Linked DNA regions of Methanococcus voltae PS. The protein of the gene in region 3 binds, or shares a complex with, the protein of the main gene of each other region. Links are inferred from orthologs where the notes say so. Each region holds a gene or a part of one and is shown on either strand. Other genes may lie near its edges.

Region 1 (6,888 bases), 470 kb from region 3 along the record:
AGGTTTTGATACTCCATATATTGGTGTTGGTAGACTAAACGGCGGTGAAGAAGACGATATATATGATATATTGAATTATTCATCTTATTTAAGGCGTGTAGTTGATGAAAAAAAGGGTTCACTCGAACGTGTTAAGTATGCTATCGTATCTCATAAAATAGCAATCGGTAACTTACAGGACTCAGGCAATTTAGATTTAATATGTAATTTGCCCTACGATGGCTCCTACAAAGAATTTTTGTTACAATTGCCACATTATGTGGTCAAAACTTACAAAAAATTCCTAACAATCTTGAATTCAGAAGGTAAATCCACTTTAAGCTCTACAACATTATCTATTGTTATAAAAGAAAATGGAAGAAGACGATTTAAACGTATTAAAGTTGAAGAAGAAGATTACGAAAAATATATTCGAGATACTTATGGTGACGCGATAATAACATCCATAAAAAAGAATTATACAAAAAGTAAGCTTTTAAATGACCAATACGTTAAAAAAATTCTAGCTTTATCTTATCTGCACACTTACCAGTCACTAATTGGGGATAAAATATTAAAAAACATTTCAAAAATGTTAAATATGAGTGAATTATCCTTAATAACTCAATACAAACAAATTTGCCAAAACTATGAGCGTGCTGACTGTGATGGTGGTATCATAGATGTTAGGCAAATAAATGAGTTAAAGTTTAAGAAATTACAATTAATTTCTAAATTGGAAGATTGCGGACTATATAAGGATGGAAAACCTTTAAAATGTCTTGAAAAGTCTCTTGAGGTTGAGAATGCCATATTTGAAGATGCCTGTTTAAATGTTCCTTTATCTCACTTATCAAATGATTTATTGAAATATTACTTAAATAACACGGCAGACGAAAGGACACGTTCAAATTTATTCCCTTCGATATTGGTAACTCCATCAAAATCTCAATTAGCATGGTTAAGGCTCAAAACTGACCATAAAAAAGTTTTAAACTATAAATTAATATTGGAAAAGGAATTCCCAAAGTATGACTTACCAATAAAATTAACTGGCGGTATTTTGCTCTATTTAGCTTACGATTGGGATATCGTGGAAAACTATGGTTATTCCAAATCTGAAATAGAATCAGCCTTAAAAATTATTTGCAATATAGAAGATATAACTAAAAAATTAGACTGTGAACCATTTAGTATTGAAAAATTAAAAGAATACAATAATATTAAGAAAAAGAAGACTAAAAAATTCTTAAACGCCTTGGGGAAAATCTAAGTTTAGTTAAAATAAGTTATTTAAAATAATTTAATCAAAATAAGTTATCTAACTTATTAAATTTTTTGGATTTTCTCACATTTTTCACAGATGGTTTTATAGCCAACCGCCTCAAATTCATGATTGCAGAATTTACAAACTACTTTTTTAACTTTTAACTTATTTTCATCAATTACTGTATATTTTTTTAATTCATCACTTTCAAAATCCAAATTAATCACCTTATGCTATTCAATTTCGTTATAGCCATTATTTTTATTAATATTTTTATTATTTATAATTTCTTATCTAATCCGCAACCCCTAAAATCTAAACGTTCCGTAACCATTCCTTCAGGTTTTAATTCCCTAAAAATCTGTGCTTCAAACGAATAGATGTTAACATCGTATTCTAACCACGCAGTAGGGTGCATACCTGCTTTAGTGCACAAATTTGAAAGATACTGTTTTTTACTCCAGTTATATTCTTTTGCAATTTGAGGCAATAATAACCCCCTATATGTACCAAACTCAATAATCAAACCGTGTTTACCTATGCTCATTTTTTTTATATATTCCATTGGGTTTTCGACGTCTAAGAGTTGAGGATGTGTTAATATACTGACTTCTATATCTATTTTCTTTAATTCGTCACGTGTTATGGGCGTAAAACGCGGGTCATGTACTGCAGCACTAATTGCAGCTTCTTTTAAGGCATCCTTAAGAGGCATAACCGGTTCAGGTATTCCAATACATCCTCGCAAGTTATTATCGGACTGAGTATATAATGATATGAAAACCCCTCTAGTCTCACTAAATATTTTTGGAGCGTTGGATATAGAGTAATCCGTACCGTTTAAATAATTCTTCAAAATTTGCCTTGTTTCATGTACTGCAAAAGTACCTTCTTCAAGAGATAGCTTCAAAAGGACCCCCTCCTCAATATCGAAGTTTACCCGTATTTTTGTGTTAATTTTCTTAATTTAATTATTTTATATTCTAGTAAAATATTTTCTTACAATATAATTTTCATATAATATATATTATATTTTTACGCTATATATTAATGTTATACAATTAGAGAATATTGAAAAATAAAATAATAATAAAATAATAGTAAAATAATAATATAATATGGTATAAAAAATAAAAAAGAAAATAAAATAAATTTTATTGCTCTATTAATTCAGATAATCCTATTTTATCAATTGTTTCAAGAATTTCGAATTTTAAGGATTCTATACCTTCTTTACTAATAGATGAAACCTTAACAACGTTAAAATCTTCTAATTCTTTTTCCATATCTTCAATTCTTGCGATTTTGTCTTCATCCATATCCACATTTTCTAAATCAGATTTTGTCATAGCAACAATAACTGGAACGCTAAAGGTCTTTTCTACTTCCTTAAGTAAGCTCATCTGTGCGTCAACTGTAAAACCACAATGTTCAGTAGGGTCTATAACGTAAATTAAAGCGTCAGACAAGTAGTTTATCGCAATAACTGCGTGAAGCTCAATATCGTTTCTTTCATAGATAGGTCTATCCAAAACACCTGGTGTATCAACAACTTGAATTCCTTCTTCGGTATATCCGATGTTTAAACCTTTCGTAGTAAATGGATAAGTGTTTACTTCTGGTTCTGCACCTGTAAGGGTTCTTAATAATGTAGATTTACCTACATTAGGGTATCCTGCAATAACTATTGAAGGTAAGTCCTTAACTGTTGGTATATTCTTTAATTTGTTTTGCGCAACACCTAAAAATGCTAAATTAGGGTAAATCTGCTTAATAATTGAAGAAACTCTACCTACAAACTGTTTTCTGTAGAATGAAGCATCCTGAGGAGATTTAGCTTTTTTAGCTCTTCTTGAATATTGTATGCCCAATCTTCTGATTATATCTGAAGCCCATTGAATTGCAGCAAGTGATTTTTTAAATTCGTCACTTCCAACCATAATTTCCAATATTTCCCTATAAAATGGCTGTAAATTGTCAACTGATGGCGTTTTTTCAACAATTTTTATTAAATTATCTGATAAAACTGACGAAATAACCCTAATTTTGTTATCTTCTATAATTCTTGATTTGGGGGTGCTTAATCCTCTAGTTGTAGTCCTTAATTCCCCAGCTAATTTTTCAGCTCGCAAGTATGCTTTGTCCATTAATTCATCAGGATATAATATGGACGGCATTTCTTTGAACGGGTTTGCTTCTACTCTTCTTTTTCTTGCCATAGTTCTCACCATTTCCTACACTAAGTTATAATCTTGGTTATTGATTAGTGCCGTGTTTATATAAAATATGCCAACGTTTCTTAGCATATTATTGTAACTTGTAATTAGATAATAATCGTTTAACTATATATATCTTATTTAAAACCAAAAGTTAAACAATTAAATATGGTTAAAAATGAATAAAAATATTAAAAAATATTAAAAAAATAAAATAGGAGATAAATAAATGTATTTAGTCAAATACTATAATTTTATAATTTAATCTCAAATTCTTCTAAATCTTCTAATTTTATTTTATTTTCTGTTATTTTAGTAGGTATATTATATATCTTTTTAGGTTCTGACGGTTTTCCTTTAAGTCCCAATATTACAATATCCGTTTCTGGCTTTTCTTCGTAAATAGAAACTAAGTCATTTACAGGGTATGAATCTTGGTATACTGCATAGACTGATTTATCAAACAAGTACAATGCACCATTTTTCTCAATAAGTCCATTTGATTTTAAATATTCTACGAATTTTTTATAATCTAAATTATCAAATTTGATAGCTTCTTTATTTTCAGTATTTTCTACATCAATGTCCTTATCTGCATCTAATCTATTATTGTCGTCATTGTTATCTACATTTGATATGTTAATTTCAATGCTATCGTCAGTTTCAAATTTTTCAATTTTTATGGGGGTAACTGTATCTTTTTCAGTATTTTTATTATTGGTATTATTACTACCGTTAAATTCTTCAAAACTTACGTATTCGTCCATATTTTCATTTTCATCGATTTTGGCACTTTTTGAATTTCCAAAAGGATTTAAAAATCTTTTAAGATTAAGTGAATTTATAAAGTCTTTAAATTCTCCAAAAAATGAATTGGAGCTTTTTGAATTATTAAATTCTTCTTCGCTTTCGTAAATTTTAATTTTCTTAGTCTTAAGTTTTCTATCTACCTTGGTAAGTTTTTTATAAATCCATTTTATTGTGAAATATCCGAATAATACGAAAATTCCTGCTATAATAAACGGAATTAATAAAAGTAACCCTATCCAAAAGATTATTTTTAAAAATAATGGTACTGAAGAAGATTTTCCATTTATATATACTGGCATATTAACACCTTTTAGTGTCATTCTTTTAAATTAATTTATCATTTTTTTATTTATTTTAGTATTATTTTATTATAAATCGATTATATGAAATATATTGAATTACCTATATTAAACTATCTATATATGATATACACGGCTTAAAATTTAAAACCAACTGTCTATACTACTCTGTGATAATTTATTTTTAATCAATCCGTCCAATTTTTCAGACGATGATTTAACCCTATCTTCTGAAAAATCATTTTCTTCAACCAAAAATTTAAAAATTCCTTCTAAATTCGGTCTTTTTAATTTTAAATCGCCTTTTTTGTATTCTGAAAGTTCTGGTTTATCAAATATTTTTCTAATTTCCGAATAGTTTTCTATTTCAGGTACATATTTTTCCATCTGGTTAGTTTTAACAATCTCAAGAGCTTTTTTAGGTCCTAATCCCTTAACTCCTTTTGGATTGTAGTCCGTACCTATTAAAATAGACATATCAATCAATTGACTACGATTAACGCCTAATTCTTCTAAAACTTCACTTAATTCTATATATTCTAATTCTTTGGAGCCAGAGCTAGTCATATTTTTTATTACTTTGTCCGCACCATATAGTAAAGAGTCATAATCTTGACTAACAACTGCAAAAGCATCTCCATTTTTCACTATTTCTGCACATTGAGCTTCTCCTTCAGAACCAGACGTTAAATGAGGTACTCCCATTAAATCCAAAAGTCTTTTGCAATTTAAAATCATATTTGTATCCAAATAATTCATTCTCTTTGCAAATTTTTGCATTTTTTCAGTGTCTTCCTCTTTTTTTGCAACAAGGTATTCACTAAGTGCTTTTTGTCTCGTTTTACGTCTTTCTTCTCGGGTAACTTCTTTTAATTCGTGAGCCTGACCGTCAAAAACCCATATCGGTGTTAAACCCATTTCAAGCATATTGATGGTTTTATAGAATATACCATTATAAGCAGAAGTTACTTCCCCGCTACTATTTTTCAAAGGTGTCCCATCTCGCAACCTTATACTTGATAAAAATTGATAAATTACATTCATGGCATCAATTGCAATTTTTTTATTGTTAAGCTCTTTTTTTGAAATTGATTTTTTTGAAATTATTTCGTTAAGCTGTACTCCCATAATAACACCAAATATTTAATCATTTTAATTATTTTAATTATTTTAATTATTTTAATTATTTAAATCATATTTTTCTATTTTCCGTTATTTTATAAATTTATATTGCACTACTTTATATATTAATTTTAAATTATATATTAATATATAATAAATAATCTATATTAGTGTAAATAACACATATGTCAAATAACTATGGATATACCTATGAAATATAGGAAAATTTATACAAGAATCTAGATAAAAATCTAGATAAAAATCTAGATAAGACATATAAAGCGACGAGAAAGAGGGAAAAAATGGTTAAAAAAGCAATAATTCCGGCAGCAGGTTTTGGTACAAGATTATTACCAATTACAAAGGCTCAACCTAAAGAAATGCTCCCCGTACTGGGTAAACCCATAATTCAATATGTAATCGAGGATTTAGCAGAAGCGGGTATCTCAGATGTTATGATTGTTACCGGAAAAGGAAAATATGCAATCGAAAACCATTTTGATAAGAATTTCGAACTTGAAGAACGTTTGAAGAAAGATGCAAAATGTGACGCTTTAAAGGCAATAAGTGATATTAACAATTTAGCAACAATATACTACACAAGACAAGGGAAACAACTAGGTTTAGGGCACGCAATTGGTTGCGGTAGTGAGTTTGTAGGTGACGAGTACTCTATTTTAATGGTGGGGGATACAATATACTCCAAAAATGTTGCAAAGGAATTAATGAACGCACATGAAAAATACGGTTGCTCAGTAATTGCACTTGAACGAGTACCAATGGAAGACGTTTCAAAATATGGGGTCATAGCAGGCGAACAAATCGAAGAGGGTATTTACAATATTCACGATTTGGTGGAAAAACCGCCTGTTTCTGAGGCTCCTTCAAACTTAATTATCACCGGAGCTTATTTATTGTCTCCAAAGATATTTGAGCATATTAAAAATACAGAACCAGGGCGCGGAAACGAAATTCAGCTAACAGACGCGATGAAAACATTATTAAACGAAGAAAAAATCATAGGAATCGAGTTAAATTACAAAAGATATGATATTGGAGATATAAAAGGTTGGTTAGAAGCTAATGTAGAATTAGGACTTGAAAACATTCCTGGATTTAAGGAATACTTAAAATCGTTGTGTGAAGAAGGAATTAATAAAAAATAACATATAATATTTAACTCTTTTTTTAATAT
Region 2 (6,999 bases), on a different replicon or contig from region 3:
AATATATTCTACTTTAATAGATTATCTACACATTATTATTTTATATTTATCTTCAATCATTTTTGCATTAATTAAAGGTATGGATTCATTTTCAGAACCTTCTTCTACCCATGTTAAACCACGATATTCTCCAGAAACGTCTATTATAGAACCTTGAATTAAGCCAGTGCCTAAATATTTAACCTTTACGTTATTGCCCTCGTAATAATCTTCAGAAATTTTTTTTGTAGCCATTATTAAATATGACCGCCCATCTGTTTCGTCAACTTCAATAATTTGACCATTATAATGAATCATTTTACCAACATATTGTTCGTTATGGTCTATTAAATCATTATAATTTACATCTATATCTACATCTAAAGCTTCCTCATTAATTTGAGAGCCATTTATTTGTTTTACTACCTCACCATCCTCTGAAGAGATGGTAACTGGGGATGGGGTAAGATAACCTATAGAAAATATAGTAATTGCGCCAATAGCTATTAAAATCACTGCTATAATTCCTAACAATGTATATAATTTGTTTTTTGGCAAACTCATAAAAAAAACCTCTGCCATTTGTTATGTATTAATAATATATCTAAATATACTTATATTAATAGTGTTTAGTTATAGTAATTAAATTAAAAAATTATTTTATAAAATAAAAAAAAGTATGATTATTTTATTATTCTTTTATTATTCTTTTATTATTCTTTTATTATTCTTTTATTATTCTTTTACTATTATTCAATTAACAATGCATGTATTGAAGGTATAGTTTCATTTTCTGAATCTTCGCCTGCCCATTTTAAGCCACTGTAATTTCCATAAACATTTATTATAGTACCGTTAGCTAGTTTATCGCCTTTGTACCATGCATTTATGTTATTGCCATTATAATAATTTTCAGAACTTTTTTTAGTAGCCAAGGTTAAATAAATATATCCTGTGCTTTCGTTAATTTTAATAATTTGACCTTTGTAATGAATTATTTTACCAACATATTGTTCGTTATAGTCTATTAAATCATTATAATCCACATCTAAAGCTTTTTCTTTAATTTGGGAATCGGTGTAATGAGTTATTACTTGCACATCGTCTGAAGAGGTGGCAACTGAAGATATGGTAAAATAACCGGCAGATAGTGTGATAATACCACCAATAGCTATCAAAACTATTGCAATTAGTCCCAATAATATGTATAATTTGTTTTTTGAAAAATCCATAAAAAACCTCGAGCCATTTAATTATACATTTAATTACATATCTTAATATATTTCAATATATGATTTAAACATGTTTATTTGAATTAAGTAATTCCTAAATTTATTTTTTTAATGGCTTAAAAATAAATTAAAAATTACAATTGGGATTAAATTAAAAATCTAAAAAAAGAAAGATATTTTAGAAGTCATGATTATGAGCTATAAATATTTATTTAGTTATTTATTAATTATTCTTCATTTAAAGGTAATTTTTCAGGGCAAACTCTTGCAAAAGTCAAATATCCTGTGTGTCCTATCATTCTTGTTGATGGTCTAACGCCTTTTTCTGAAATATCCATTTCTCTTAAGATACATTCGATTGTAATAATATCTAAGAAATTATTTTCTTTTAAAGCTTCTACAGCTTTTTTTGATTGCTCTATGTATGGAACATAAACCGCAATTCTACCTTTTGCCTTGTTTAAAGCTTGTTTTGCGTGTGGAACTACATTCCAAGGGTCTGGCATATCTAAAACAATTACGTCAACGTCTTGTTCTTCAATACCTTCTGTTATATCGCCTATTTTCTGAATTACATTATAAACTTTTTTGCTTTCAGCTACTTCGTTTACAATTGGCTCTGTTTCAACTGGTTCTTCATCTACACCAATTATTGGTTGGTTTAATTTTACAGAACCCATAATTTCAAGGTTTTTTCTTGCAATCTTTGCAAATTCTGGTCTTTTTTCGTAAGTAACTACTTTTCCTTCCTTACCGACTGCTTGTGATAAGTACATTGTTAAACCTGCTGAACCAGTTCCTGCCTCAATAACGGTTTCACCGTTTTCAATACCACAGTATGCAATTATAAGACCTATATCTTTAGGTAATAATGTTGTAACGCTTCTTTTCATCTTTTTGATGATGTCAAAAGCTGTAGGCTCAACTAAATAAAATTCGTCACCTTTATGGGTCGGTAACACGTTACCTTCGCTAACATCCGTTAAATTTGCTACACCTAAATCGTTTCCAAATTCCTTGTTTTCTTTTGCAATTAGGTATTTTTTACCCCTTTTGTCAATAACTAATTTTTTAGTCTTTGTAGAACCATCATACGTATAGTATTTCCAAGTTGGTTTTACTTCCTTTTTTTCTTTCTTTTTTTCTTCCATTTCTACGTTATTTTCTTCTTTCTTTTCTACGGATTCAGTATTTTCGTTAGTTTTAATATCTTGTGTTTCTTGTGTTTCTTCCGTTTTATTGGTCAATTCTTCATTGGTCACTATTTCACCATTATATTATAGGATAATAATATTGTAATAAATTATTGTAATAAATTATTGTAATAAGTTATTGTAATAAATTTATGAATAATATGTCCTTCTAATTTTTATAGATTTACAATTATCAAATATAAATTTTATTTTTATGGAGTTTATATTACCTATTTTACTTATTTTACTTATTCTAACTTACTTTAATTCTTTACCCATTTTAATAAATTTTCACATTTCAAATCAATATTTCCATTTTCCGAATCATACTCTTTTAAGAGTTTTTTAGTTGTATTCCAACTAAATCTAACTATATCGGGCAATTCTTTGTTATCTTCTAAATACTGTTTTAAAAACTTCTTGGTTTTTGGGTCGCTTGGGTAACCACTGCCTATTGTATAACCCATTGTATTATACTTCTCATTGTAAGAATCTATGATATTATCCCTAGTTACTTTAGCAATTATTGAAGCTGCAGAGACTATTTTATAATTATCGTCTGCTTTATGTTCTGCTATCAAATCTATGTTTTTATTGATTAATTTTGCTTTCAATTGGTTTGAAAAAGATGTTTCGTTACTACTACAAGCATCGATATATGTTAAAAAGCCATTATTTCGCCTATTTTCATCTAATCCGTATTCATCCTTGTAAAATTTATTGATTATACTTGAAAATCCATTCAATTCTATTTTATTTAAATTAATTATTTTCATTTGGTCGTCAATTTCCTTTGCAGTGACTACTACCTTATCTACTTTTGCAAGTTTTTGTATTTCTTCGTAGAGACTTTCTCGCTTTTTCTTAGAAAGCTTTTTACTATCTTTCAAATCTAAATCGTAAAATGTTTTAGTTTTTTCTTTATTGTTTAATTCCAATAGTACGCCCGCTATTACCATTGGCCCTACTACTGGACCTCTTCCGGCTTCATCTAATCCTATTACTTTAGGCGTTACAGGTGTTTCATCTATATCGTTTTTTAGCACTTTTTCACTTTGGTTATAATTTTATTTTCTTTTTTATTCTTTATTATTTTATTATTTAGTTTTCTATTATAATTGATTAGCATTTTATTTGTATTATAGGTATATAGTAACAATATATATAAATTTGAACGAGTAAATACTATAATGAATAAATATAATAGTACATTAGTAAAATTTAATAAATATGTTTAGATGTGCAAATGTGTATATATTTAAAATAAATAAGTAAATAAATAAGTAAATAAGTAAATAAGTAAACAAATAAATTCTTTAAATATTCTAACTAAATATCATATTTTAGAGTAAGAGTTATAAATTAAATTCTTGCTTATGGTGGTAGAATGATACAGAAAGAAGAAATACTTGACATATTTAGTAAATACAACAAAGATGAGATAACAATCGTAACCGTTGGTAGTCACACTTCATTACACATTTTAAAAGGTGCTAAGTTAGAAGGCTTTTCAACCGCGGTTATAACTACAAAAGATAGAGATGTACCCTACAAAAGATTTGGCGTAGCTGACAAATTCATATACGTTGACAAATTTTCAGACATCTCCAATGATGATATTCAACAGCAACTAAGAGACATGAACGCAATTATTGTGCCACATGGCTCATTTATCGCATATTGTGGATTAGACAATGTTGAAAGTTCATTTAAAGTTCCTATGTTTGGTAACAGAAAGATATTAAGGTGGGAAGCTGAAAGAGATTTGGAAGGTAAGATATTAGGCGAAAGTGGCTTAAGATTACCTAAAAAATTGGCAAAACCTGAAGATATCAACGGTCCTTCAATGGTAAAATTCCCTGGTGCGAGAGGAGGTAGAGGTTACTTCGTATGTTCCTCAAAAGAAGAGTTTGACGCAAAAGTAGCGGACTTTATCAAAAAGGGTGTTTTAGAAGAAAGCGATGTACCAAATGCACATATTGAGGAATATGTTGTGGGTACAAACTACTGTATACACTATTTTTACTCCCCATTATATAACAGAGTTGAATTAATGGGTATGGACAGAAGATACGAAAGTAATATCGATGGATTTGTTAGAATTCCTGCAAAAGACCAGATGGAAATCGAATTAAACCCCTCATATGTTATTACAGGTAACTTCCCTATCGTAATTAGAGAAAGTTTATTGCCACAAGTATTTGAAATGGGCGATAAATTAGTAGATAAAGCCAAAGACTTGGTTAACCCCGGTATGATAGGTCCATTCTGCTTGCAATCATTATGTAATGAAAACCTTGAACTCGTTGTATTTGAAATGAGCGCAAGAATTGACGGCGGTACAAATACATTTATGAATGGAAGCCCTTATTCATTCCTCTACCATGGTGAAAACTTAAGTATGGGTCAAAGAATTGCAAAAGAAATTAAAATGGCTCTTGAATTAGGAATGGAAGACAAAATATTATACTAAATAGTATACTAAATAGTATACCAAATATTATATTAAGTAAATATTTATCTTAAATTCATTTCTTATAATTTTTAATTTTAAATATAGATTGATACTATCTATCAAATTTTACTTTATTTACATATACAAGTAAAAAATTTACAAAAATTTACAAAGAATCTAAACTAATTTAAAATAATCTAAAAAATAAATAAATTTATACGAGGGTGAAATTATGCAGGAATACAAAAAAGATGTGAAAAAATTATACAGGTCTGTTGACGATAAAATGTTAGAGGGTGTTTGCGGAGGAATCGGAGAGTATTTCAACGTTGACCCAACACTTGTACGTATTTTGTACGTAGCATTAACTGTATTCACAGGCTTTATATTAGGAATTGTAACGTACATCGTTTTAGCTATAATAATACCTAAAAATGAATCTAAATTTAAGAACGAATACAAATTCAAAAATGAGCCAATAACTACATCTTTTGAGCCTAAAAAAGATGAAAACGAAGAAAATACGGAAAATACTGAAAACGAAGAAAATAAAAACAATTAAATTTTTCTTTATTTTTATTATTGCTTTTTTTTACTACTATATTTATTCTTTTTATTATTCTTTTTATTTTTTATTAATTTTTATTAGTTTTTTTATTTTATTTTTGATTTTTTAATATTTAGATTTTGGTTTTCATAATATTGAGCGTTACAAATACCTATATTTAAAATATGATTAAAAACAAAAAAATATATAGATGTAAATTAACTGATTAATTTATAAAAATTCATGTATGGGTCATATAAAAATAACCACATGTTGCAAGTAGGGATGGACGGGTGTAGGAATGAATAAAAAAGAGGAAACTTCAAAAATAGCATATTTTAGCATGGAATTTGCAATCGACCAGGCTTTAAAAACTTATGCCGGAGGTTTGGGATTTTTGGCTGGCTCGTTATTTAAAGCAGCTAATAGAGCAAATTATCCGATGGTTGGAGTATCAATTCTTTGGAGTTACGGCTACTACGACCAAATGCGAGATATTGAAGGTCGTATGGTTATTGGTAAAACACGTAAATTCCACGACTATTTGGTAGATATTGATGTAAAAGTACCCCTAGAAATTAATAGGTCTAAACTATGGGTAAAAGCCTATTTACTACCTGCAGGAATATTTAGCACTCGTCCAATTTATTATTTAACCACGGATATTCCAGAAAACGATTATCTTTCACGTACAATATCATACAACCTATATGATAGCAATAATCTTACACATATTGCTCAGGAAATGGTATTAGGTATAGCAGGATACGAAGTACTTAAAAAATGTGAAAATATAGACGTTTACCATTTAAATGAGGCTCAAGCTATTCCCTTGGCTTTTAGAATGATGGAAGATAAAGGATTGGACTATGTAAAAAATCACCTTGTATTTACCACCCATACCCCGATACCTGCAGGAAATGAAATACAAGATATTAACATATTAAACAATATGGGATTCTTTGGTAGTACGGATTTAAAAACAGCTGAGAACTTTGGTGGAAATCCTTTTAATCTGACAGTTGCTGCTTTAAAAATGTCTAAAAAAGCAAATGCAGTTTCAAAATTACATCAGCAAACCACCGAGGAAATGTGGAATTGGGTCCCTAAAAGATGTGAAATAACATATGTTACAAATGCTCAAGATGTTAATTCTTGGCAAGATGTGGAACTTAAACGGTGCGCTGAAGAAGGAGACCTTGAAAATCTACGTAAAAGAAAATTACACCTTAAAAAACAACTATATCAAGTAGTTGCTGACCAGTGCGGACGATTATTTGATGAGGAAAAACTTACCGTAGTTTGGGCAAGACGTTTTGCAGAATACAAAAGACCGTATTTCCCACTACATGATGAGGAAAAACTTAGAGAACTTATAAATTCTGATAAATTACAGCTTATATGGGCGGGAAAACCACACCCTGCAGATTTTAACGCACAAGTAACATTTAATTGGATAATTTCAAAGTCTCGTGAAATTAAAAACACTGCCGTTTTGACAGGTTACGAATTGCATCTTAGCAAGCTTTTAAAATTGGGTTCCGATATTTGGTTAAATACGCCCAAAAGACCAAATGAAGCTTCGGGTACTTC
Region 3 (6,902 bases):
ATATAATTCTTCTGTCCACTCTTTTGAGATATCCATATCTTCAAAAGCTTCTTCTCCTTCAATAACTAAGGATTCAAACGCAACATATAATTCTCCGAATTCTTCTTCAATTGTGTATCCTACTTCTTTCCAAGCATCTTCTAAAGATTTACCAAGTTTTTCTGATGCAAATTGTAATAATTTTTCAGCTCTTTGGAATCTTTTCCATTCTTGAACTTTTGCTCTTTTCTGCTGGTCTGTAACTCTTTTTAATGATAAATCAATCTGATTTTTATTAGGATTTACTCTTACAACCTTTGCAACGACTCTTTGTCCTTTTTTAATGTGATCTCTTATGTTTTTAATCCAACCTGATGAAACTTCAGAGATGTGTACCATACCCTCTTTTTTAGGGTATTCTAATAATTCAACAAATGCACCAAATGATTTAACGTCACTTACATTTCCTATTACAATATCGCCTTCTTCTGGAAAATTAGATTTCATGATATTACACCTTAAATTTTATAATATATTCTAAAAAAAGTTAAGCTACTTTTCTTTTTCTTTTTTCTTTTTCTTTTCTATTTTTAACTTATTATTTTATGATATGTATTTTCCGAAATAAATAAGTAATAATATAAATTTAACAATTGATTACAAATTACAAAATTAAAATTATACTATATCAATATAATATTAATGTATAATATATAAAGTTATACAATAATTTTCATAATAGAATAAATGATTATAAAACAATGTTAAATTTTAATGATTAAAAAAGAAGAGTTTTATGATTACAAATATTATACGAACGTATAATTTATTGTAATACTTCGAGTATTTTAGCTTTTATTGAACCTTTTGAAGCTTTAGGTTCTGCAATTGTTTTACCGCATGCTGTACATTTAACAACTGTTGATGGGCAACCAAATAAAACTTGTTGGTTGTTGCAATCTGTACATTGTACTTTTAAAAATCTGCTTTTTGGTCTTGGTATTAATTCCATGTTTCTCACCTTTATTTCACTATCTATTAAAAATTAAATGTAGAAATATGTTGAATTTACTTATTCAACTAATTCAAACATTCTAGCTCTGAATCCACCGTTGCTTCTTGTGTGCATTTTTCCACATTCTGCACATTTGTATCTTAAATCCAATTTTTTAATTGGTTTTGCTCCACCAGGTAATGGTCTTGGGTAACCCCCGTAACCTGCAGTTACTCTTCTGAATAACCTTTGACCTCTTCTCAATTCACTTGCTTTTCTCTTTTTAGCTCTTTCTACTGTATGAACGGTGTGTTTTTTACAGTATGGACAATATCTTTTAATTTTCTTTTTCATTTTCATAAATAGTCACCTGTTCCACTATTTTGTGTTTCTCTAAAATTTTTGAAAATCTCCCATCTAAAGAAATTAAATCATTTTTATTTAAACCATAAACACAATTTCCATCTGTAAAATATGGAAACTTGTGATTGACTCTTACAATATGAATATCTCTTTCAGTATTTATAACTTTTGGTATTTCATCATCTATATTTTTAAAAACATTATCTTGAAAATCAGAGTCTAAATTTGAAGAATAATCCTTTTTAAGTTCATTTTTTTCAAAATTTTCAGTTAATTTTTCTAAATTTTCTTTTAAATTTCTGGATAACTCGTTAGAACCATTTGATACACTATCATCTTGCAATGCGGTATTTTTGACCTTAATTTGCATACTTTTTGCACTATTTGGGTCATAATTTTTAACAGAAGCATCTATAATATTTTCAAAGTTGGTTAAAAAATCAGAGTTGTCACTACATAAAGTGGTATCTATAAGATTGTTAATAATCTTATAAATTTCCTTTTCATCTTCAATTAATAATTCAGGGTTTTCATTTAAAATAATAATTTTATATAATCTTACCTTTAATAACGAAGACGAATAGTATTTTACACGATTGATTTTTTTTACATCTAAATCGTTGATATTATCTTTTTTAGAAATGCTTTCCACATATTGTTTAATATCTGAATAAAGACTTTCTGATATTTTAAGCAATTTTGGAGATGCTATTTCATCAAAAAAAGCATTTTTAGCTTTATTATACATATTTTCACTTATTTTAGTTATTATTTATTACTAAATTCTTACTCATACTATTATTCCTAATTAGATACTAAAGTTTTAATTGAAGTATTTAATTAATATAACTTCAATTAAGATTCAATTCTTGGTGCAAGTAAAAATACTAATTTAGCGCCACCAATATTATATTCTACTTTAACAGGCATATCTTCGCCTAAGTATATGTCTAAAATATCTTCTGATGCAGTAGACTTTGTTATATCTTTTAAGTATGCAAGATTGAAAGTACTCTTTGAGTTTTCCAATACTTTATATTCAACCATTACATTGTTTATAACTTCTTCGCTTTCCACAGCTCCTTCATTCTCTTCTGAACTTACAACTTCTGTTTCCGATTTTGAAAGTGAGAATATTGTTTCGCTGTAGTTTAAATCTCCTTTTGAAGATATTACAAATTGATTATCACTTGAATTAACGCTTAAGATAATATGGTCGTTTACCAATTCTGAGTCCTTTAAAGCTTCTACAAATGCACCTGCTTTGATAGATACTTTGTTTGGGTACTCTATGTCTGGAACTTTTAAATTATTTGATGAAATGTCGTACAACGCCATTGAGAAGTTTCTTGTAACATTGTTTTTAAACGTAGTAAGCAATTTATTTTTTTCTTCATCATATTCCATAATTATTGTATCATTACTTTTAGACCTTGCCATTATCTTTTTTAAGGCCTCTAAGTCTATACCTAAATCGTGTATTCCACTAATGTACTCTGAAAATACGGTTTTAGGAATGTTTAAACTGACTAAAGCCACGTGTGAAGGGTCCATAGCACTTGCCTTAATTCCTTCTTCATCTACTTCGAAACATATTTCATCTACTAAGTTACTTGTAGCATTGATTATTTTTTTGAAGTCTTTTGCATCACAAACTGCTTTAAACATTTGCTCACCACTATTTTTTTAAATAATATCTCTAAAAATATTTAGAAGTTAGATTTAATTAATAAATTTAATATCAATTTAATATCAATTTAATTTTAAACATAATTAATTTTAAACATTTTTTATTATATTTTACTAACTATATGTAAATAACTATATGTATCTAATGTTTTGTTTTTAATTTAAATACTCTATTAAAAATATCAAATACATATTAAAAAAAATAAATAGCATAAATTAGAGTTATTGCATTTTTATTCTAATTTATAACGTGTATGATTAATTAATTTGACTATTTTATTTAATTTAATCTCCTTTTACAAAATCCCAGAATGATTTTATAGCACTAGGGTTTTTAGGTCTTTTACCTCTAACTAAGTACAAGTATCTTGTAAGGTCTAAGTCTTCTATTGGAACTATTTTTAAAAAGCCAGCTTCTGCTGATTTTTTCGCAGGAATTTCTGAAATAATACTTACTCCGTAACCTTCGGAAACAGCCGTGATAATAGATGACGTACTTCCTAAACTCATAACTGTATGTAAATCCATCATTGAATATCCTTTTTTATTCAATGCATCTATTAGTATTTCACGAGTTCCTGAACCAACTTCCCTATCGACGTAATCTTCTTTTAATACATCGGATAATTTTGCGATTGGTTTTTTAGCTAAGGAATGGTCATTAGGCACTACTAAAACTAACCTATCTTTTCCTATAACGATGTTATCGTAATTCTTATCATATATGTTTCCAACTGCGATAATATCAACGTTTCTTTCCTCGAGCAATTTGAAACATTTTTCTGAGTCTGTAATTTGAATTTCAAAGTTAACGTCTTTGTATTCTTTTTTATACTCTTTTATAATACTTGGTATTAAGTATTCACCTGGTGTGGTACTTGCAGCAATCCTAATAATACCTTCAGGGTTTTCATGTAACATTTTCATTTGCTGTTTTGAGTTATTAATGAATTCTAAAACTTTTTCCGCATTTTCTAATAATATAGTTCCTTCAACGGTTAAATCAACCCCTTCGGGAGTTCTTAAAAATAATTGCGCATCAAAAAACTTTTCAAGCACGGATATATGATTACTAACGGTACCTTGCGTAACGCCTAATCTTTTAGCGGCTTTTGAGAAGCTTTTAGTTTTTGCAGCATGTAGAAAAGTTTGAAAGTAACTTATTTTTGGGTCCATAATATCACTATCGCTATTCGCCATCATTATTATTTTAATTAAATGATTTTAATATGTCTTTTAGTATAATTTGAATTTTCATAATTGTTTAAATATATATTATATTATAATATTCTATATGCTAATTAATTCAATATTCAAGATATTATATTAAACTAATAATACATATTAAAAAAACTAATATATATAATTAATCTAAATATACGTCCTACCAAATAAATAAGTTAATACCTTGAACGTTAATATTGTATTTATTAATCATATTTGTAATAGCTTTTGGAATAATGTATCATTTATTAAAGATTTAAATTAGTTGAGGAGATTTTAATGATAGTATTACCATATAGAAAACCGTGCATGGAGGCACTGGTTTTAAAAGAAGGGAATGAACAAGAAACTTCGTTAGTTATTAATTCAATTCTTAAAAATAATTATCATATACATTATTTGCCATCGGGAGATGCTTCTATATACATGGCGTGTAATATCTTAAATTTTTATAATTCTAAAAATTCAAACCTTGAAAATTGTGTGAATGCTATAATACCGGATATGGGGGCGTGGAATGGTTTTAAAAATTATTCTGAACTATTGGGTTTTGATATAATTAGTTTGAAAACTGAAGACGGCGTAATAAATCCAAAGTATTTAAAAACATTTTTTGAAAACCTGGTTTATGGGCAAAGTAATGAATCAATTCCAAAAGATATATTGAATGTTTTATTCATTACCTCATCTGCAGGGTACTTACAAAGTCAAAAAATAAAAGAAATAGCCGAATTATGCAAAGAATATAATGTTATACTCTTTGAAGATATTTCTGGAAAAGTTGGTGGTAATTGTGGTTATGGCGATTTAATAGTATGTTCTACAGGCTCTCCAAAGATTATAAACTGCGAGTACGGGGGTTTTTTCGGTCTTTCAAGTGATTTCATGAAATTAATAGACGACGCAGAACACTCAAAAGAGATAAAAAATAATGCTAAAAAAATATTAAAGACTTATAAAATTCCAAATATCTATGGTTCAATAATGTACGAAGCATTAAATGCAAAAGAAACATATCAAAAATATGTGGAATATTGTATGTATATAAAGGGAAAGATAAATCATTCTGAATTTTTAAACGAAGAGGGTATTTCATTATTTATTAATTCAAAAAATCCAAATAAATTTTCAAAACAGATAAATGAACATATTAAATTATCAAATGGTAAATCACTAGTTACAAAATGTCCGAATAAAAATAGGATACTAAAAGACGGAGTCGTTTTAGAAATAAAAAAATTAGATTTAAATCATATCTCTATAAGAGATTTAGATGAAATATGTAATATCATTAATGAAATTTCAAAACAGCTACATTAAATGATAGCTAAATGATTAAGAAAATGAATATCAAAATAAAAAAATAATTTAATTAATTTTTTCAATTAATAATCCGCAATTTCCCAAGAATTTATATTTGAATCCATAACCTAATAATTCCAAGGTATCTATAATTTCAGACCTTGATAAATACCCTATAAAGTATTTATTTAAGCTTTGGTAGAATTCAAATAATTCTATGCTAACATTTGCTGAATCTTTAAAGAATTCTTCAATTATTATTAATTTTCCATTCTTTTTTAATGAATCCATCATTTTTCTCAAGAATAATCTTGGAGATTTTGCATAACTAAGTGTATGTGTACAAATTACGCTGTCGTATTTAGTTTTAGGTATGGTTTCGCTAAAATCTAATGTTTTTAATTTTGCACATTCGATTCCATTTCGTTCTAATCTACTTTCTGCCATTTTAATTAGCTTTTTAGATATATCTACACCCATGTATTGACCATTTGGTGCTACTTTTGAGCTAAAGTATAATGGAGAGCGAGAACCACAACCTACATCTAAGATATAATCTCCTTTTTTGATATCTAATACTTCAAAAGCTGCAGTTCTTGTTATATCCATAAATTCAGTATTTAATAACATATCCCATATATCTGCATCTTTTTTAAAGTTTAATAGTATCTCAGGATGATTATAACCTATTAAAGCATATTGAAATAGACTTGTTCTGAAGTCGTATTGTGCAATATAATCATCCATTAAATCTTGGTATTTTGGGTGAATAGATGAATACTTAAATTCATTATTTAATTCTAAGGTATTATCATCGTAATTCTCTCTGATAAGCCCTAAACTAACTGCGGTATTTACATATTTCAATATAAAATCTTTATTTGGATATTCTAGCATGGAAAGCAAATTTTCTTTTGTAGGCATATGTAAGTCTATTATTTTGTATATTCCGAATTTTAAACCTTGCCTAAAAAATGTGCCCAATAATTCATTATTTAGATATTCTACTGCATAATCCATGCATCTAAAATTCTTCATGTATTCTTCTTCCTCTATTATTGAAATATCGTTATAGTACCCAACTTCTGTATTCATCTTACCATCTTCTAAATCGCTTGTATAATCAAATCTATCCATGATTTCACCATTTATCAGAAGAATCATAATCTTTTAAATATTCTACAACAGTCTTTCCATATTCCGTCATTTGATATATTTTCATACCTTCTCTTCCATCGCAAGATACTAAACCTAATTCAATAAGCGAAGAACTGCCATTGTACCGATTTCCCATACCTTTTAAGCAACCTAATACGTTACTCGGATCTGATTTAACTCTTCGAGATAATTC

What was found.
Region 1: the proteins of M2325_RS00265 (region 3) and fen are in contact, whole or in part, in a crystal structure (PDB 1RXZ), measured with the Archaeoglobus fulgidus proteins. The link is inferred for Methanococcus voltae PS from one-to-one orthologs. Residues at the interface, in WP_010877842.1 of Archaeoglobus fulgidus: Asn43, Val44, Ala45, Met46, Pro120, Arg121, Pro123, Leu125, Gln151, Met192, Ser194, Asn218, Tyr219, Pro220, Ile237, Leu238, Ala239, Pro240, Arg241, Ile242, Glu243, Ser244; in WP_010877775.1 of Archaeoglobus fulgidus: Lys326, Ser327, Thr328, Gln329, Ala330, Thr331, Leu332, Glu333, Arg334, Trp335, Phe336.
Region 2: the proteins of M2325_RS00265 (region 3) and rnhB are in contact, whole or in part, in a crystal structure (PDB 3P83), measured with the Archaeoglobus fulgidus proteins. The link is inferred for Methanococcus voltae PS from one-to-one orthologs. Residues at the interface, in WP_010877842.1 of Archaeoglobus fulgidus: Val39, Ala42, Asn43, Val44, Ala45, Met46, Leu125, Asp168, Ser194, Asn218, Tyr219, Pro220, Ile237, Leu238, Ala239, Pro240, Arg241, Ile242, Glu243, Ser244; in WP_010878125.1 of Archaeoglobus fulgidus: Ala74, Ile178, Ala179, Ile183, Arg190, Ser195, Asn196, Leu197, Arg198, Gln199, Lys200, Thr201, Leu202, Asp203, Phe205.

The regions. Positions count from the first base shown.
Region 1 is NZ_JANUCQ010000001.1:517,464-524,351, forward strand. The notes cover bases 3,708-6,566. They hold fen (flap endonuclease-1), read right to left. Parts: upstream 5,700-6,566; coding sequence 4,716-5,699; downstream 3,708-4,715. Other genes in these bases: M2325_RS02455 (hypothetical protein), read right to left, coding at 3,717-4,571; galU (UTP--glucose-1-phosphate uridylyltransferase GalU), read left to right, coding at 5,996-6,566. In the rest of the region: M2325_RS02435 (DUF530 family protein), read left to right, coding at 1-1,252; M2325_RS02440 (hypothetical protein), read right to left, coding at 1,309-1,464; M2325_RS02445 (TIGR00296 family protein), read right to left, coding at 1,527-2,156; M2325_RS02450 (NOG1 family protein), read right to left, coding at 2,401-3,465; more of galU, read left to right, coding at 6,567-6,859. UniProt on the Methanocaldococcus jannaschii protein: Structure-specific nuclease with 5'-flap endonuclease and 5'-3' exonuclease activities involved in DNA replication and repair.
Region 2 is NZ_JANUCQ010000002.1:238,946-245,944, forward strand. The notes cover bases 1,560-4,529. They hold rnhB (ribonuclease HII), read right to left. Parts: upstream 3,451-4,529; coding sequence 2,668-3,450; downstream 1,560-2,667. Other genes in these bases: M2325_RS04350 (tRNA (adenine-N1)-methyltransferase), read right to left, coding at 1,560-2,473; M2325_RS04360 (formate--phosphoribosylaminoimidazolecarboxamide ligase), read left to right, coding at 3,792-4,529. In the rest of the region: M2325_RS04340 (hypothetical protein), read right to left, coding at 22-543; M2325_RS04345 (hypothetical protein), read right to left, coding at 729-1,211; more of M2325_RS04350, read right to left, coding at 1,439-1,559; more of M2325_RS04360, read left to right, coding at 4,530-4,877; M2325_RS04365 (PspC domain-containing protein), read left to right, coding at 5,092-5,421; glgP (alpha-glucan family phosphorylase), read left to right, coding at 5,708-6,999. UniProt on the Methanocaldococcus jannaschii protein: Endonuclease that specifically degrades the RNA of RNA-DNA hybrids.
Region 3 is NZ_JANUCQ010000001.1:50,934-57,835, forward strand. Bases 1,099-3,971 are described here. They hold M2325_RS00265 (DNA polymerase sliding clamp), read right to left. Parts: upstream 3,005-3,971; coding sequence 2,192-3,004; downstream 1,099-2,191. Other genes in these bases: M2325_RS00255 (50S ribosomal protein L44e), read right to left, coding at 1,099-1,333; M2325_RS00260 (DNA replication complex GINS family protein), read right to left, coding at 1,311-2,084; M2325_RS00270 (selenium metabolism-associated LysR family transcriptional regulator), read right to left, coding at 3,311-3,971. Also shown: M2325_RS00245 (translation initiation factor IF-2 subunit alpha), read right to left, coding at 1-486; M2325_RS00250 (30S ribosomal protein S27e), read right to left, coding at 806-991; more of M2325_RS00255, read right to left, coding at 1,052-1,098; more of M2325_RS00270, read right to left, coding at 3,972-4,201; M2325_RS00275 (hypothetical protein), read left to right, coding at 4,529-5,569; M2325_RS00280 (methyltransferase domain-containing protein), read right to left, coding at 5,618-6,688; M2325_RS00285 (helix-turn-helix domain-containing protein), read right to left, coding at 6,693-6,902.